2 regions of the Streptomyces sp. JLYT201 genome follow, and region 2 is predicted to be linked to the other one. Evidence: riboswitches for the same ligand, from Rfam matches in the RefSeq annotation. Region 2 holds a riboswitch; the other holds the start of a gene.

Region 1 (8,420 bases), 1.7 Mb from region 2:
TGAGCCCCGACACGAGCCCCCCGCCGCCGCGGCTCGCGGTCAGCTCGCCGTCGTCCCCGACGGCGTACGAGACGGGGCCGCGGTTGGACGCGACGAGGACTCGGGCGGCGGCGTGAACGGAGACCATGTTGGCGAACCTAGCCCGAGCCGGGTCCACGTAAACGCGCACCCGTGCGAGTGGCTCCTCACTTGGCCGACTCGACGGGAAGCCGTCCTGCCGGGAAGCCGCCCTGTGGGGCAGCGCCCCAAAGGGGCGCGGGGAACTGCGCGACCAGCCCCCGACAGCCCGCAGACAAAATCCAGCCTCGCCCCGCAGGACCGTTCAAGCCACGCGCCGCGCTTCGTACTCCTCGATCTCCGTCATCGGCGGCCGCTCCTCCGTGTCCACCGGATACGTCCGCGGCTCGAAGCCCGACGCGCCCCGGACGAACTGCGTCAGCTCGGGGCGCACGAGATGGGCGCGGGCGAGCCGCAGCTGCGCCGTGCGGTAGATCGACGCGGCCATCCGGCCGAGCGCCTGCCCGTCCTGGTGGCGGTGCTTGCGCACCCCGACGTCGACCTGCGCGAGCGCGTCCAGGCCGACGGTGTGCAGCGCGTCCACGAGCAGCCCGAGCTCCACGCCGTACCCGACGGGGAAGGGCAGGCGCTCCAGGAGCGACCTGCGGGCCGCGTACTCGCCGCCGAGGGGCTGGACGAAGCCCGCGAGCTGGGGCCAGTGCATGTTGAGCAGGGGGCGCGCCATCAGCTCGGTGACGCGGCCGCCCTGGCCCGCCGTGGCGCCGGGGCCCTCGCCGTCGGGGTCGCCGGGGGCGCCGGGGCCGTCGAGCATCGTCAGCGGGCGGTCGTACATGGCCTTCACGAAGTGCACGTCCGGCTCGGTGAGCAGCGGGCCCACGATGCCGGTCACGAAGTCGGCCGAGAACTCCTTCAGATCGGCGTCCACGAACGCGATCACATCACCGTGCGTGACCAGGAGCGACCGCCACAGGACCTCGCCCTTGCCGGGCACCGCCGGGACGCGCGGCAGGACGTCGTCCCGGCGCACGACCCGGGCGCCCGCGGCGCGCGCCACCTCGGCGGTGCGATCCCGCGAGCCGGAGTCCACCACCACGAGCTCGTCGACCAGGGGGATCTTCTCGACCAGCTCGCGACGGATCTCCGCGACGATCTCCCCGACCGTCCGTTCCTCGTCGAGCGCGGGCAGCACGACGCTCACCGTGGTGCCCGAGGCCCGCTTCGCGGCGGTGAGACGGTCCAGCGGGCGGTCGGTCACGGACCAGGAACGCCTGCTCAGCCAGCGCTCGACCTCTTCCAGCACGCGGGTTCCTCCCGTTGGTGGCCGTATGTGATCCATCTCGCGGTTCGGACGACTATCTCAACTGTCCTGGCCGTCGGTTACAGTCTTGAACAAGGCCGGTGACCATCGCATGTCGGGGGTCGCCGTCCGTCACGGGTGCCACTGGCGCCCCGCGTACAACAACCGAATACCGCTCATCCAGAGGGGCAGAGGGATACGGCCCGTTGAAGCCCCGGCAACCCTCCAGCCGGTCTCGTAGCCGCCACAGGCGCACCGCGAGGCTCCCGGCTCGGGAAGGTGCCAATTCCGTCTCGTGGCGAGATGCGCCGCGAGGAAGATGAGGAGAAAGGGCCTCGCCTCCATGGCTGTGCAGACCGTCGACACCACGTCCCCCGAGGGCACCGCGGACGCCACCGTCGACCTGGGACCCGCCTCGGGTCTCTCCTGCCGCGAGTGCGGCACCGTCTTCCCGCTCGGACCGATCTTCGCCTGCGCCGAGTGTTTCGGCCCGCTCGAAGTCGCCTACGACCTCCCCGTCGGCGACCCCGAGGCGCTCCGGGCCAAGATCGAGTCCGGCCCCGCGAACATCTGGCGGTACGCCCCGCTGCTGCCCGTCCCCGCCGACGTGGCGGACAAGCCGAACCTCAACCCCGGCTGGACCCAGCTCGTCAAGGCCGACAACCTCGCCCGCGAACTGGGCGTCGAGCAGGGCAAGTTGTTCGTCAAGGACGACTCCGGCAACCCCACGCACTCCTTCAAGGACCGCGTCGTCGCGCAGGCCCTGGAGGCCGCGCGCGCCTTCGGCTTCACCACGCTGTCCTGCTCCTCCACGGGCAACCTCGCCGGGGCCGTCGGCGCCGCCGCCGCCCGCGCGGGCTTCCGCTCCTGCGTGTTCATCCCGCACGACCTGGAGCAGGGCAAGGTCGTCATGGCCGCGGTCTACGGCGGCGAGCTCGTCGGCATCGAGGGCAACTACGACGACGTGAACCGCTTCTGCTCCGAGCTCATCGGCGACCCGCTCGGCGAGGGCTGGGGCTTCGTCAACGTGAACCTGCGGCCGTACTACGGCGAGGGCTCCAAGACCCTCGCGTACGAGATCTGCGAGCAGCTCGGCTGGGAGCTGCCGGACCAGCTCGTGATCCCGATCGCCTCCGGCTCGCAGCTCACGAAGATCGACAAGGGCCTGAAGGAGCTGATCAAGCTCGGTCTGGTCGCGGACAAGCCGTACAAGATCTTCGGCGCCCAGGCGGAGGGCTGCTCGCCGGTCTCCGCCGCCTTCAAGGCGGGCCACGACGTCGTCCGCCCGCAGAAGCCGAACACCATCGCCAAGTCCCTCGCCATCGGCAACCCGGCCGACGGGCCGTACGTGCTCGACATCGCCCGGCGCACCGGCGGCGCGGTGGAGGACGTCACCGACGAGCAGGTCGTCGACGCGATCAAGCTCCTCGCCCGCACGGAGGGCATCTTCGCGGAGACCGCGGGCGGCGTGACCGTCGGGGTCACGCGCAAGCTGATCGAGGCCGGTCTCCTCGATCCCTCGCTGACCACGGTGGTCCTCAACACCGGTGACGGCCTGAAGACCCTCGACGCGGTCGCCGCCACCTCGCAGGCGACCGCGACCATCCGGCCGAGCCTGGATGCGTTCCGCTCCGCGGGGCTTGCGGGCTAGCGCCGTAGAGTCGCAGGTCCTCATTTCGTCAGCGGGTTCGCTGTGGCTGGTCGCGCCCCCGCGGCGGAGCCGCACATCGACATAGCCCCGCGCCCCCTGGGGCGCTCCCGTACCGGGTGCCCTGTCTGAACTACCGAGGTGAAGAGTATGAGCGTCAACGTTCGCATCCCGACCATCCTTCGTACGTACACCGGCGGTCGGGCGGAGGTCTCCGCCGAGGGCGCCACCCTCGCCGAGGTCATCGCCGACCTGGAGAAGAACCACGCCGGGATCGGCGCCCGCGTCCTGGACGACCAGGGCAAGCTGCGCCGCTTCGTGAACGTGTACGTCAATGACGACGACGTGCGTTTCGAGCAGGGCCTCCAGACCGCGACGCCCGACGGCGCGGGCATCTCGATCATTCCGGCGGTCGCCGGCGGCTGAGCCGTTCCGGAACCGCCACGGGGAACTCGCGGGGCCGTTTCGTATACAACGGCTCTTGTTCCTACGCAGAGTTACCTCGATTGCCCCCTCCGCGAGAGAAGCGGAGGGGGCAATTCTGCATGGTTGAGCGCGGTACAGTTGGGAATGGAGCTTCGTTTTTGATGTCGGGCGGCATGAGTCGCCTCGGTGAAGTCGGCCGCGGAGCCGACAAGAAGCAGCCAAAGTGTCCTGCCTATTTGAGCCGAACGTGGCTTTTGTCTGGCCCGACTTGCCCTGAACGCCGGTGAATTCTCCGCATATCGACGACCGGCCGTGCCCAGAATTCTCGTCCGATTGACCTGTTGCAGACGGCAGTTGGACAGATACATTCAGCCGCGGTCGACGCGTTCCGGCGCACATCCCCCAACCCATGGGGGGTGAGGTCTGACCCGGGTCCGTGAAGTGCGGTCCTGCGCAAGGGCCAGTAATAGGGGAGTTAGGCATGGCTCAGGGCACCGTCAAGTGGTTCAACGCGGAGAAGGGATACGGCTTCATCGCGGTCGACGGTGGTGCGGATGTATTCGTCCACTACAGCGCGATTCAGATGGACGGCTACCGCACCCTGGAAGAAGGTCAGCGAGTCGAGTTCGAGATCTCGCAGGGCCAGAAGGGTCCGCAGGCGGACATGGTCAAGCTCGCCGTCTGATCGGCTTGGCGCGATCGGCCACCAGCGACGCGTGGGCCCGCCTCCCGGTTCGGGAGGCGGGCCCTCCTCTGTTGGGCCCCGCTCCAGCCGGGGCCCGGGGCCCCCGCCGACGCCACCGCTCCGCGGCGGATCCTCCCCGCCCACCCACCCGTGACCAGGCGGCTGCGCCGCGCGGGCGGCCCGTCCGCCCTGTCGTCCGTCGCTCGGGTGCGGGCTGTCGCCCCCGAGGCCGCCGCTGCCGCGGCGGGTGCCCTCCCACCCACCCATGGCCAGGCGGCTTCGTCGTGCGGTGGGTCGTCCGTCCTGTCGTCCCTCGTGTGCGGGCTGTCGCCCCCGCTGGCGCGGCGGGTGCCTCCCACCCGCCCACCCATGGCCAGGCGGCTGTGCCGTGCGGCGGGGCGTTCGCCCTGTCGTCCGTCGCTCGTGTGCGGGCTGTCGTCCCCGCTGGCGCGGCGGGTGCCTCCCTCCCTCCCGCCCGCCCGTGGCCAGGCGGCTGTGCCGTGCGGCGGGGCGTTCGCCCTGCCGTCCCGTCGTCTCTCGGGCGCGGGTTGTCGCCCCCGGCGCCGCCGCTCCGCGGCGGATGTCTCCCACCCACCCGCCCGTTTGCTCGGCGGTGCACTGTGCGGGCGGGGAGGTGGCCTCTCGCTCGTGCTGTGAAGCTGCCTGGTCATGGGTGGGCGGGTGGGAGGGCATCCGCCGCGCCAGCGGCGGCCTTGTGGGTTCCGGCTCGCACCCGAAGGAAGCCGGTTTGCTCGGCCGTGCGCGGAGCGGCGGTGTTGTGGGCGGCGGCCCGCGCCTGGCGGGCGGTGGGGGCTGAAGGGTGCCGGTTTGCCCGGCAGGGCACTATGCGGGCAGGGAGGTGCCCTCGTGCTCACGCTGCGGGCTGGCTGGTCATGGGCGGGCGGGTGGGGAAGATCCGCGGCGGCGGCAGCGGCAGCAGCAGCAGTGGTAGCGGCGGCGTCGGCGGCCGGGGTCCGCGCCCGGCGGGCGGTGGGCGCCGGGGGAAGCCGGACCCCAGACCGTGGGGGCGACCTTGCACTCGGAGGGGGCGAGTGCTAATCATTGGCGTTAGCACTCTACGAGTGAGAGTGACAGAAGGACCGGGTGGGTGAGGTCCGCAGGCCGGGTGGGGCAAGGAACCACAAGGCAGGCAGACCGTCCGTCGCGGGCGCCGGCGCGGTCCGAGTTTTTCCACCCCTGTCCGGGAGGACCACTTCACATGGCCAAGATCATCGCGTTCGACGAGGAGGCACGGCGCGGCCTCGAGCGCGGCATGAACCAGCTCGCCGACGCCGTCAAGGTGACCCTGGGCCCCAAGGGTCGCAACGTCGTCCTCGAGAAGAAGTGGGGCGCCCCCACGATCACCAACGATGGTGTGTCCATCGCCAAGGAGATCGAGCTCGAGGACCCGTACGAGAAGATCGGCGCCGAGCTGGTCAAGGAGGTCGCGAAGAAGACGGACGACGTCGCCGGTGACGGCACGACGACCGCGACCGTCCTGGCCCAGGCGCTGGTCCGCGAGGGCCTGCGCAACGTGGCCGCGGGTGCCAACCCCATGGCCCTGAAGCGCGGCATCGAGAAGGCCGTCGAGGCCGTCTCGGGCGCCCTGCTCGACCAGGCCAAGGAGGTCGAGACCAAGGAGCAGATCGCCTCCACGGCCTCCATCTCCGCCGCCGACACCCAGATCGGCGAGCTCATCGCCGAGGCCATGGACAAGGTCGGCAAGGAAGGCGTCATCACGGTCGAGGAGTCGCAGACCTTCGGTCTGGAGCTCGAGCTCACCGAGGGCATGCGCTTCGACAAGGGCTACATCTCGGCGTACTTCGCGACCGACATGGAGCGCATGGAGGCCGCGCTCGAGGACCCGTACATCCTCATCGTCAACTCCAAGATCTCCAACGTGAAGGACCTCCTTCCGCTCCTGGAGAAGGTCATGCAGTCGGGCAAGCCGCTGCTGATCATCGCCGAGGACGTCGAGGGCGAGGCCCTGTCCACGCTGGTCGTCAACAAGATCCGTGGCACCTTCAAGTCCGTCGCCGTCAAGGCCCCGGGCTTCGGCGACCGCCGCAAGGCCATGCTCGGTGACATCGCCATCCTCACGGGCGGCACGGTCATCTCCGAGGAGGTCGGCCTCAAGCTGGAGAACGCCGGTCTCGACCTGCTCGGCCGCGCCCGCAAGGTCGTCATCACCAAGGACGAGACCACGATCGTCGACGGTGCCGGTGACTCCGAGGCCGTCCAGGGCCGCGTGAACCAGATCCGCGCCGAGATCGAGAACAGCGACTCGGACTACGACCGCGAGAAGCTCCAGGAGCGCCTGGCGAAGCTCGCGGGCGGCGTGGCCGTCATCAAGGCCGGTGCCGCGACCGAGGTCGAGCTCAAGGAGCGCAAGCACCGCATCGAGGACGCCGTTCGCAACGCGAAGGCGGCTGTCGAGGAGGGCATCGTCGCCGGTGGTGGCGTGGCCCTGCTGCAGGCCTCCTCGGTGTTCGAGAAGCTGGAGCTCGAGGGCGACGAGGCCACCGGTGCCGCCGCCGTCAAGCTGGCTCTCGAGGCCCCGCTGAAGCAGATCTCCGTGAACGCCGGCCTCGAGGGTGGCGTCATCGTGGAGAAGGTCCGCAACCTCACCCCCGGTCACGGCCTGAACGCCGCGAACGGCGAGTACGTGGACATGATCGCCGAGGGCATCATCGACCCGGCGAAGGTCACGCGCTCCGCGCTGCAGAACGCCGCGTCGATCGCCGCGCTGTTCCTCACCACCGAGGCCGTCATCGCCGACAAGCCGGAGAAGGCCGCGCCGGCCGCTCCGGGCGGCATGCCCGGCGGTGACATGGACTTCTGAGCCGGTTCGTTCGGCTCGGGCTCGTCCTTCCCGAGGGCGGCACCTCCTGCTTCCAGCAGGGGGTGCCGCCCTCGGGCGTTTCCCGCCCTACGCCTCCAGGGAGTTGATGAAGGCGGACCAGGCCGGGGGCCGGAAGAGGAGGTGGGGGCCAAGGGGGTCCTTGGAGTCCCGGACGGGGATGACGTCCGGGGGGCCGTCTGCCACCTCCAGGCAGTTGCCGCCATCCCCTGCGCTGTACGTGGACTTGCGCCAGCGGGCGACCTCCAGGCACTCGTTGCCGCCCCCGCCGCTGTAGCTCGATTTGTGCCAGACGGCTGTGCTCAGGTCGTAGTCAGGGTTGCTCCTCATGGCTGTAATCCTGCGCCACTGACTCGAGTAGAGCTAGGGACTTCTCAGGCGGGAGAGCGGCGGCAACGAGGAGTTCGAAGGTGAACCGCAACTGCGCGACTGTTGCTGGGTCGTCCTCCAGCCGTCCGGTTCCGGGCCCTTCGAAGTAGACCAACGGGGCGGCGTCCTCGAAGTCCATCAACCTCATCGGCCCCGACATGGCCTTGTGCGCCCCTCCGTCGAACGGGAGTACCTGCGCGATGATTCGGCCCCGGCGCGTCAGACCCGCCACGTGACGCAAGGCTTCTGCCATCACTGCTCGGCCGCCGGTCTCTCGACGTAGCACTGCCTCGTCAAGTACCACCCACAACAACGGCTTTGTCGGGTGGTTGAGCAGCCGCGTCCGCACCATCCTGCCGTCCACCCACTCGTCGATGGTCTCCTCGGGGGCTGTTGGGTCGTGCGCCCGGTTCACGGCTCGTGCGTACGCGGGCGTCTGGATCAACCCGGGGATCAGCATCGGTGCGTACTGGCGGATCGCCGTAGCGATCTCTTCTGCATCCGCCGCTTCTGCGAAGTGCTCCGGGTACCGGGACTTCGCCGCAGCCTTGCAATTGCGGGTGAAGAAGTCCTCCGTCCCCAGCGCCTCATCCAGCATGCGCGCATGGTCCGGCTGCATCCGGCGCGTACCGGCCTCCAACTGGCCGATGAACGAGCCGCTGACGAAGATGCGGCAGCCAAGCTCCTCCTGGCTGAAGCCGGACTTCTCGCGAGCGTGGCGCAGCTCCGCGCCCAGTAACGCGCGGGGGTTGGACGACGGGTCGAGGTCTTTGGGGCGGGTCATCGGCAGGTAGCTCCTCGGACACCGGGGACTGTTGGGTGGCCTGCGCTTTTCAGGGTAGGCGCGGGTGAACACCCTGGGTGAGGAACGTTGAACACTCAGTAGAAAGGCGTAGGTCATGGCAATGACGGCGGAGGAGAGGGGCCGCGCGGCCGAGGACACGGTGGCCGCGCTGCGCGCGGAGCTGGCCCGGCTCGGGCTGACGCTGCCCTCGCTGCGCGTGGACCCCCTGACGATGGCGGCCGAGGCCCCGTACCCGCTCGTGGAGTTGGGGAGGTGCAACCTCGACACGGCGATGCGCCTCGTGGCCGTGCTGCGCGGGGCGGCGAAGTGAAC
Region 2 (8,420 bases):
CTGACGACCACGCGCCGCGCGGACCGCGAGGGGCCGGTCGCGATCACCGCCGAGGACATCCAGGCACACAGCGACCGCCCCGTGACCGGGCCCTGGGAGCCCGCGGAGACGCGCTGCGCGCTGCTGCTCACCACCGTGGTCGCGCTGTGGTGCAGCGAGCCGCTGCACCGGGTCCCGCCCGCCGTGGTCGCGCTGATCGGCGCGGTCGTGGCGGCCTCGCCCGCGCTCGGCACCGTCCGCCTCAAGGACGCCCTGAAGACCGTGCCGTGGTCGCTGCTGCTCTTCATGGCCGCGACGATGGCGATGGGCGTGGCGCTCGCCGACTCGGGCGCGGCGCGGTGGCTCGTGGCGGGGCTACCCGTCGACGTGCCGCCCTGGCTCTTCCTCGCCGTCGTCGTCGCGGTCAGCACGGCGGCCCATCTGGTCCTGCAGTCCCGCTCGGCCCGCTCGTCGGTCCTCGTGCCGCTGGTCGTGGCCGCCGCCCTCGGCGCGGGCGTGAACCCGGTCGCCGCGGCCCTCGCGTCCACGGCCGCCGCGGGCTTCTGCCACACCCTGCCCGCCTCCGCGAAGCCGGTCACCCTCTTCGCCGAGGTCCCCGGCACCCCCACCTACACCCCGCGCGACCTGCTGCGGCTCTCCGCCGTCCTGGCCCCGCTCACGGCCGCGCTCGTCCTGCTGTTCGCCCTCGCGGTGTGGCCGCTGCTCGGCGTGCCCGTCAGCCGCTGAGCCCCGCCCCCGCCCTCAAGGAGTACGCCCCATGCCGCACACGCCCCCCGCGCCGTCCTCGCTCCGCCGTGTCGCCATCGCCCCCAGCGGCTTCAAGGAGTCCCTGTCCGCCCAGTCCGCGGCCGAGGCCATCGCGCAGGGCGTCCGGCGCGTCCTGCCCGACGCCGAGGTCGACCTGATCCCGCTCGTGGACGGCGGCGAGGGCACCGCCCAGGCGCTCGCCGCGGCCGCGGGCGGGCGGCTCGTCGCGCTGCCCGCCACCGGCCCGCTCGGCGAGCGCATCGGCACCCACTTCGCGCTCCTCGACTCGGGCACCGCCGTGGTGGAGATGGCGGCCGCCGCGGGCCTGCGCCTGGTGCCGCGCGAGCTGCGCGACCCCGGCGCCACCACGACGTACGGCGTGGGCGAGCTGATCCGCGCCGCGCTCGACACGGGCGCCCGCCGCATCCTGGTGGGCTGCGGCGACTCGGGCACGTCGGACGGCGGCGCGGGCGCGCTCCAGGCCCTCGGCGTGCGGCTCCTGGACGCCGACGGCTGGGAGCTGCCGCAGGGCGGCCGGGAGCTGCCGCGTCTGCACCGCGTCGACGCCTCCGCCGCCGACCCGCGCCTCGCCGGGGCCGAGCTGCTCGTCGCCTGCAACCAGCACAACGTCCTGTGCGGCGAGCAGGGCGTGGCCCGCGTCTTCGGCCCGCAGAAGGGCGCCACCCCGGCCCAGGTCGAGGAGCTCGCCGCGGGCCTGGAGCGCTGGGCGTACGTCCTCACCCGCGACCTGAACGTCGGCGCCGATCTGTTCCACGGCCCCGGCACCGGCGCGTCCGGCGGCCTCGGCGCGGGCCTCGCCGCGCTCGGCGCCCGGCTGCTGCCGCGCTTCGACGTGCTCCTCGACCACCTCGACCTGGACGCCCGCCTGGCCCGCGCCGATCTGGTCGTCACCGCCGAGGGCGCCCTCGACCGGCAGACGCCGCGCGGCAAGGTCCCGGCCGAAGTGGCCCGCCGCGCCAAGCGGTTCGGCCGCCCGGTGCTCGCCCTCGCGGGCACCATCGGCGACGGGGCGCACCTGGTGCGGGCGGCGGGCGTGGACGCCTACAGCGCGATCCTGCCCGCGCCCGTCACGCTCACCGAGGCGCTCGGCCGGGGCGGGGAGTTCCTCACCGACGCCACCGAACGGGCCCTGCGGATGATTCTGCTCGGCTCGCGCCTGCCGGGTCAGGCGGCGGTGGCCGCGGGGTCGGCGCCGGTGTCGGGCACGCAGCGCCCGTCCTCGGTGCGGTAGCTCCACCGCGCGCCGTCGCTGACCAGCTCCTTGACGGCCCGTACGAACCGCTCGACGTGCTCGTCGGGGGTGCCCGCGCCGAAGCTCACGCGGATCGCGTTCAGCGACCGCTCGCCGGGGGCGGCCTCCGGGGCGCCGCACTCGCCGGGCTCGTCCGGGGCGCTGCCGAGGAGCGTGCGCACCAGCGGGTGCGCGCAGAACAGGCCGTCGCGCACGCCGATGCCGTACTCGGCGGACAGCGCGGCCGCGAAGTGCGAGCTGTTCCAGCCGTCGACCACGAAGGAGATGACCCCGACGCGGGGCGCGTCGTCGCCGAACAGCGAGAGCACCCGCACCTCGGGCACTTCGGCGAGCCCCTCGCGCACCTTCCGGATGAGCTGCCGCTCCCGGGCGACCAGGGAGTCGAACCCGGCCTCGGTCAGGGCCTTGCAGGCGGCGGCGATGGAGTAGGCGCCGATGACGTTCGGCGAGCCCGCCTCGTGCCGGGCGGCCGTGTCGTGCCACTCGACGTCCACTCCCCCGTCGGCGCGCCGCGTCACCGTGCGCGAGGCACCGCCGCCCGCGAGGTAGGGCTCGGCCTCGCCCAGCCAGTCGGCCCGCCCGGCGAGCACCCCGGAGCCGAAGGGCGCGTACAGCTTGTGCCCGGAGAAGGCGATCCAGTCGACGTCCAACTCGGCGATGTCCACGGGGTGGTGGGGCGCGAGCTGCGCGGCGTCGAGGACGATGCGGGCCCCGTGGGCGTGCGCGGCGGCGGCCAGCTCGCGCACCGGCCACAGCTCACCGGTGACGTTCGAGGCACCGGTCACGCACACCAGGGCGGGCCCGTAGGGGTCGCGGTCGGCGAGCGCGCGCTCCAGGGTGCGCACCGCCTCGCCGGGCGTACGGGGGGCGTTCAGATACGTGACGCGCGCGTCGCGCCAGGGAAGGAGCGAGGCGTGGTGCTCGGTCTCGAAGACGAAGACCTGGCAGTCGGCCGGCAGGGCGGCGGCGAGCAGGTTCAGCGAGTCGGTCGTGGACCGGGTGAAGACCACCTGGTCGCCCTCCCGGCAGCCGAGGAACTCGGCCACCGTCCTGCGGGAGTTCTCGAACAGGTCGGTCGACAGCTGCGACAGGTACCCGGCGCCGCGGTGCACGCTGCCGTAGTACGGCGCGTACGCGGCCACGTCGTCCCACACCCGCTGGAGCGCGGGGGCGCTGGCCGCGTAGTCGAGGGCCGCGTACGTCACCTCGCCGCCGGTGACGAGGGGCACGGTGACGTCGCGGCCGAGCACGGGCAGCGGCTCGGCGCAGCAGGGCTCGGCGGACCCGGCGTCAGCGGCGGTGGCGGTGGCAGCGGTGGAGGCAGACATGGCGAACTCCCGTAAGAGGCAGGCGAGATCACTGTGCGGACAGCGGTCGACGCGACCGGTCAACGGCACAGGAGAAGGAAGAAAGGGGTACGGAGAACGGGGCCTTCGGCCCTATCGCATTCGCTGGCTCACGAGACTGCTCCCTCGACGACCAGGACCCCTGGTGACGCGAGGGGTCCGCGCTTGCGGTGAACCTTGCTGTTCACCGCCTGGTCTTCACCCGGGGCACCCCGCCACGGACGGAGGGTTGCCGGACAGCGGGCCGGGGCCGTAGTCGCTGTCACTCATGACCTGCGCAGCATTTTGCCACACGATCTTGCAAGCGCAACACCGCCGTCCACGATCCGGACCGGCGGGCCCCGTCAACCGGGCTGGGTCGAGGTGCCCCGAAGGGGCGCGGGGAACTGCGCGCTCAGCGCGCGAAAAGCCGCAGACGCGTCTGCTGAGGGCAGACGCGTCTGCGGCTTTGTGGGGGCTGGTCGCGCAGTTCCCCGCGCCTCTTACGGGCGGGGCTCAGGCGTTGCTGGCGGCTACCCAGCGCGCCAGCACCGCCCTCGCCGCGCCGGAGTCGATGGACTCGGCCGCCTTCGTCATGCCCGCGCGGAGCTGCTCCACGAGCGGGCCCGCGCCCGGCTCCAGGGCGACGAGCGCCGCCGCGGCGTTCAGCAGCACCGCGTCGCGCACGGGACCGGTCTCGCCGTCCAGGAGCCGCCGCGCGACCTCCGCGTTGTAGGAGGCGTCGGCGCCCCGGAGGGCCTCGATGGGAACCAGGTCGACACCGACGTCGCGCGGGTCGAAGGCCTCCTCGCGGACGCCGCCGTCGCGCACCACCCACACCCGGGAGGTGGCCGTGGTGGTGAGCTCGTCCAGGCCGTCGTCGCCGCGGAAGACGAGCGCGGAGGAGCCGCGCTCGGCGAGCACGCCCGCGAGGATCGGCGCCATCCGCGCGTCCGCGACACCGGTGGCCTGAGCCCGGACCTTCGCCGGGTTGGTCAGCGGGCCGAGGAAGTTGAACGTGGTGCGGATGCCCAGCTCGCGCCGCGCGGGGGCCACATGGCGCAGCGCCGGGTGGAACTTCACCGCGAAGCAGAAGGTGATCCCGGCCTCGTCCGCGACTTCGCGCACCCGCTGCGGCGTCAGCTCCAGATTGACGCCGAGCTTCTCCAGGACGTCGGAGGCGCCGGACGCGCTGGAGGCCGCCCGGTTGCCGTGCTTGACGACCTTCGCGCCGGTCCCGGCGACGACGATCGCGGACATGGTGGAGATGTTGACGGTCTTGGCGCCGTCGCCGCCGGTGCCGACGATGTCGACGCTCGGCCCGGGGACGTCGATGACGTGCGCGTGCGCGTACATGGCGCGGACGAGACCGGAGATCTCCTCGACGGTCTCCCCCTTGGCGCGCAGCGCGACGGCGAAGCCCGCGATCTGCGCGTCGGTCGCCTCGCCGCGCATGATGCGGTCCATCGCCCAGGCCGTGTCGTCGGCGCTCTGGTCGCGGCCGTCGAGGAGTCCGTTCAGCACGTCGGGCCAGGAACGGGCCGCCGCGGTGTCGCCTCCTGCGGGGGTCACAGCGCTCATGGCCGCTCCTGTGTGTTCGTCTGTGTTCGTCGAGGGGGTCGTCCCGCCGCTGCGGGTGCCCCCACCCTATCCAGCCCGGGGACGGCGAAGAGCCCCGTCCAACACCTGGACGGGGCTCTCGCCGTGGCGACCTGCAACGGTCGGGGACCTAAGGGTCAGTGGTGGCCGTGGCCGCTCGTGATCTCCTTGTACTCGTCGACCGTCGGCTTCGGGATCTGGCTGTCCTCGCCGTACATGCCCTTGGACAGCTTCGCCCGCAGCTTCTGCGAGCCCGTCACCTTGCGCTCGACACCGTTCTCGTCGACCGTCGGGCCGATCTCCAGCGGCTTGTACTGCTCGTGCGCGGTGAGGGTGTGCAGCTGGTCCTGGTCGAGCGGCTCGTGCACCTCGATGAACTCACCGTGCGGCAGGCGCTTGATGATGCCGGACTCGCGCCCGTGCAGCACCTTGTCCTTGTCGCGGCGCTGGAGGCCCAGGCAGATCCGCTTGGTGACGACGAACGCGATGACCGGTCCGACGAAGAAGAAGATCCGGACGAACCAGGTGATGGCGTTGATCGACAGGTGGAAGTGCGTGGCCCACAGGTCGTTGCCGCCACCGACCAGCATGATCATGTACGCGGTCACCCAGGCGACACCGAACGCGGTCCGCGTCGGGGCGTTGCGCGGGCGGTCCAGGATGTGGTGCTCGCGCTTGTCGCCGGTGACCCAGGACTCGATGAACGGGTAGACGGCGATGGCCGCGAGGACCAGCGGGAAGATGACCAGCGGGATGAACACGCCCAGGACCAGCGTGTGGCCCCAGAGGTTGATCTCCCAGCCCGGCATGACACGGATCAGACCCTCGGCGAAGCCCATGTACCAGTCGGGCTGGGCGCCGGTGGACACCTGGTCCGGGCGGTACGGGCCGATGGCCCAGATCGGGTTGATCGAGGCGATCGCCGCGACGGCCGCGATGACACCGAAGACCAGGAAGAAGAAGCCTCCGGCCTTGGCCATGTAGACCGGAAGGAGCGGCATGCCGACGACGTTCTTGTTGGTCTTTCCGGGGCCCGCGAACTGCGTGTGCTTGTGGTAGAAGACCAGGATCAGGTGCGCCACCACGAGGCCGAGCATGATGCCCGGCAGCAGCAGGATGTGCACCGAGTAGAACCGCGCGACGAAGTCACCGCCGGGGAACTCCCCGCCGAAGAGGAACATCGACAGGTACGTGCCCACGATCGGCACGGACAGGATCGCGCCCTGCATGAAGCGGACACCGGTGCCGGAGAGCAGGTCGTCGGGCAGCGAGTAACCGGTGAAGCCGGTGAACATGCCGAGGACGAACAGCAGGAAGCCGAACAGCCAGTTGACCTCACGGGGCTTGCGGAACGCACCCGTGAAGAACACGCGCATCATGTGCACGAACATGCCGGCGAGGAAGATCAGCGCCGCCCAGTGGTGGATCTGCCGGATCAGCAGACCACCGCGCACGTCGAAGGAGATGTGCATGGTCGAGTTGAACGCCTCGGACATCAGCTGGCCCTGCAGGGGCACGTAGCTGCCGTGGTACTCCACCTCGTTCATCGACGGGTGGAAGAACAGCGTCAGGTACACACCCGTGAGGATGATGATGATGAAGCTGTAGAGGCAGATCTCACCGAGCATGAAGGACCAGTGGTCCGGGAAGATCTTGCGCATGTTGGCCTTGGCCAGGGAGTAGATCCCAAGCCGGCCGTCGGCCCAGTCCGCGACCCGCTCGCCGGCGGGCGCTTTCTTGCGTGAATCGGTCGACGGGGCCGCCGTCGCCGTGGTGTTCTCGGTGCTCATCCGCGCTCCCAGAAGGCAGGACCGACGGGCTCTTCGAAGTCGCCGTGCGCCTCGAGGTAGCCCTCCTCGTTCACGCCGATCTTCAGCTGCGGAAGGGCGTGACCGGCGGGGCCGAAGATGACTCGGGCGCCGTCGGAGAGGTCGAAGGTGGACTGGTGGCACGGGCAGAGGACGTGGTGCGTCTGCTGCTCGTACAGGGAGATCGGGCAGCCCACGTGGGTGCAGATCTTGGAGTACGCGACGATGCCCTCGTGCGACCACGCCAGCTCGCGCTTGTCCTTGATGTCGTCGGGCTGGAGCCGGACGATCATCAGGGCGGCCTTGGCGATCTGGGTCTGGAAGTCGTGGTCGTGCTCCTCCAGGCCCTCCGGCTTGGCGAAGGTGAGCGAGCCGACGGCGACGTCGGAGGGACGCAGCGGCTCGTTCGTGTTCATGTTCACGAGCAGCTTGCCCTTGGACCACAGGGTGTGCCGCAGCTTGTCCTCCGGCAGCGGACCGAGGTCACGCAGCAGGACGACACCGGACAGCGGGACCAGGGTCAGCGCGCCGAACATGGTGTTGCGGATCAGCTTGCGCCGGCCGAGCTGGGACTCCTTCGCGCCGTCCGCGAAGTCCGCCATGACCTTGGCCTTGACCTCGGGCTCGGCCTCGATCGCGTGCCGCTCGTCGGCGACCTCGACGTCGGACATCAGGGTGCGGGCCCAGTGGACCGCGCCCGCGCCGATGCAGAACAGCGCCACGCCGAGGGTCATGCCGAGCGCGAAGTTCAGCGCGCTGATGTGCCCGATCGGCCAGATGTAGACGCTCTTCTCGACCGGGAACGCCACGTAGGAGGCGATGAAGCCGACGGTCGCCAGCATCGAGATCGTGAAGAGCATCGCGACCGTGCGCTCGGAGCGCCGGGCGGCCTTCTCGTCGATGTCCTGGACGCGGTGCTCGTGCGGCGGCAGGCCCGGGTCCGCGAAGGGGTCCTCGGCGACGGCCACCGCGCCGTGCGCGGACTCCTGCTCGCTGGGCAGGTTCTCTTCTGGGGTTTCTTGGCTACTCATGACTTCTTGGCCTTTGCGGTCCGGGCGGCGACCCACACGGCGACCGCGATCAGCGCGCCGAGGCCGAAGATCCAGGCGAAGAGGCCTTCGCTGACCGGTCCGAGACCGCCCAGCTTGAGACCGCCGGGGCTCTCGGTCTTCTCGCTGTTGACCGCGTCGATGTACGCGATGATTTCCTTCTTGTTCTTCTCCGGCATGGTCGTGTCGGGGAAGGAAGGCATGTTCTGCGGGCCGGTCTGCATGGCCTCGTAGATGTGCTTCTTGCTGACGCCTTCGAGGCTCGGTGCGAACTTGCCGTGGGTCAGCGCGCCACCCTCACCGGTGAAGTTGTGGCACTGGGCACAGTTGGTGCGGAACAGCTCGCCGCCCTTGGCGATGTCGGCGCCCTTGGGGTCGACCTGCTTCTCGGTCGGCACGGAGGGGCCGGCGCCGAGCGAGGCGACGTACGCGGCCAGCTGGTCGATCTCGGCCTGGCTGTAGATGACCTTCTTCTTCGGCGCCTGGGCGCCCTGCTGCTGCAGCGGCATGCGGCCGGTGCCGACCTGGAAGTCGACAGCGGCGGCGCCGACGCCGACCAGGCTCGGGCCGTCGGTGGTGCCCTGACCGCCGGTTCCGTGGCAGCTGGAGCAGCCCACGG

Evidence for each region. Region 2 has a riboswitch for S-adenosylmethionine ahead of AC5WAM_RS30195 (aminotransferase class V-fold PLP-dependent enzyme). Riboswitches for the same ligand answer to the same signal wherever they lie in the genome.
Region 1: linked by a shared signal. The riboswitch ahead of thrC (threonine synthase) and the one ahead of AC5WAM_RS30195 (aminotransferase class V-fold PLP-dependent enzyme) in region 2 are both predicted to bind S-adenosylmethionine.

Annotation. Positions count from the first base shown of each region.
Region 1 covers NZ_CM182551.1:5,393,462-5,401,881, forward strand. Annotated here, with positions in the region: gene AC5WAM_RS22585 (alpha,alpha-trehalose-phosphate synthase (UDP-forming)) at 1-127, opposite strand, end outside; gene AC5WAM_RS22590 (glucosyl-3-phosphoglycerate synthase) at 323-1,318, opposite strand; SAM riboswitch class I at 1,489-1,641, shown strand; gene thrC (threonine synthase) at 1,635-2,966, shown strand; gene AC5WAM_RS22600 (MoaD/ThiS family protein) at 3,114-3,389, shown strand; gene AC5WAM_RS22605 (cold-shock protein) at 3,871-4,074, shown strand; gene groL (chaperonin GroEL) at 5,294-6,916, shown strand; gene AC5WAM_RS22615 (DUF397 domain-containing protein) at 7,004-7,264, opposite strand; gene AC5WAM_RS22620 (helix-turn-helix domain-containing protein) at 7,248-8,087, opposite strand; gene AC5WAM_RS22625 (hypothetical protein) at 8,203-8,418, shown strand; gene AC5WAM_RS22630 (hypothetical protein) at 8,415-8,420, shown strand, end outside.
Region 2 covers NZ_CM182551.1:7,134,766-7,143,185, reverse strand. Annotated here, with positions in the region: gene AC5WAM_RS30205 (SLC13 family permease) at 1-726, shown strand, start outside; gene AC5WAM_RS30200 (glycerate kinase family protein) at 758-1,999, shown strand; gene AC5WAM_RS30195 (aminotransferase class V-fold PLP-dependent enzyme) at 1,933-3,348, opposite strand; SAM riboswitch class IV at 3,523-3,640, opposite strand; gene trpD (anthranilate phosphoribosyltransferase) at 3,862-4,926, opposite strand; gene qcrB (cytochrome bc1 complex cytochrome b subunit) at 5,082-6,734, opposite strand; gene qcrA (cytochrome bc1 complex Rieske iron-sulfur subunit) at 6,731-7,783, opposite strand; gene qcrC (cytochrome bc1 complex diheme cytochrome c subunit) at 7,780-8,420, opposite strand, start outside.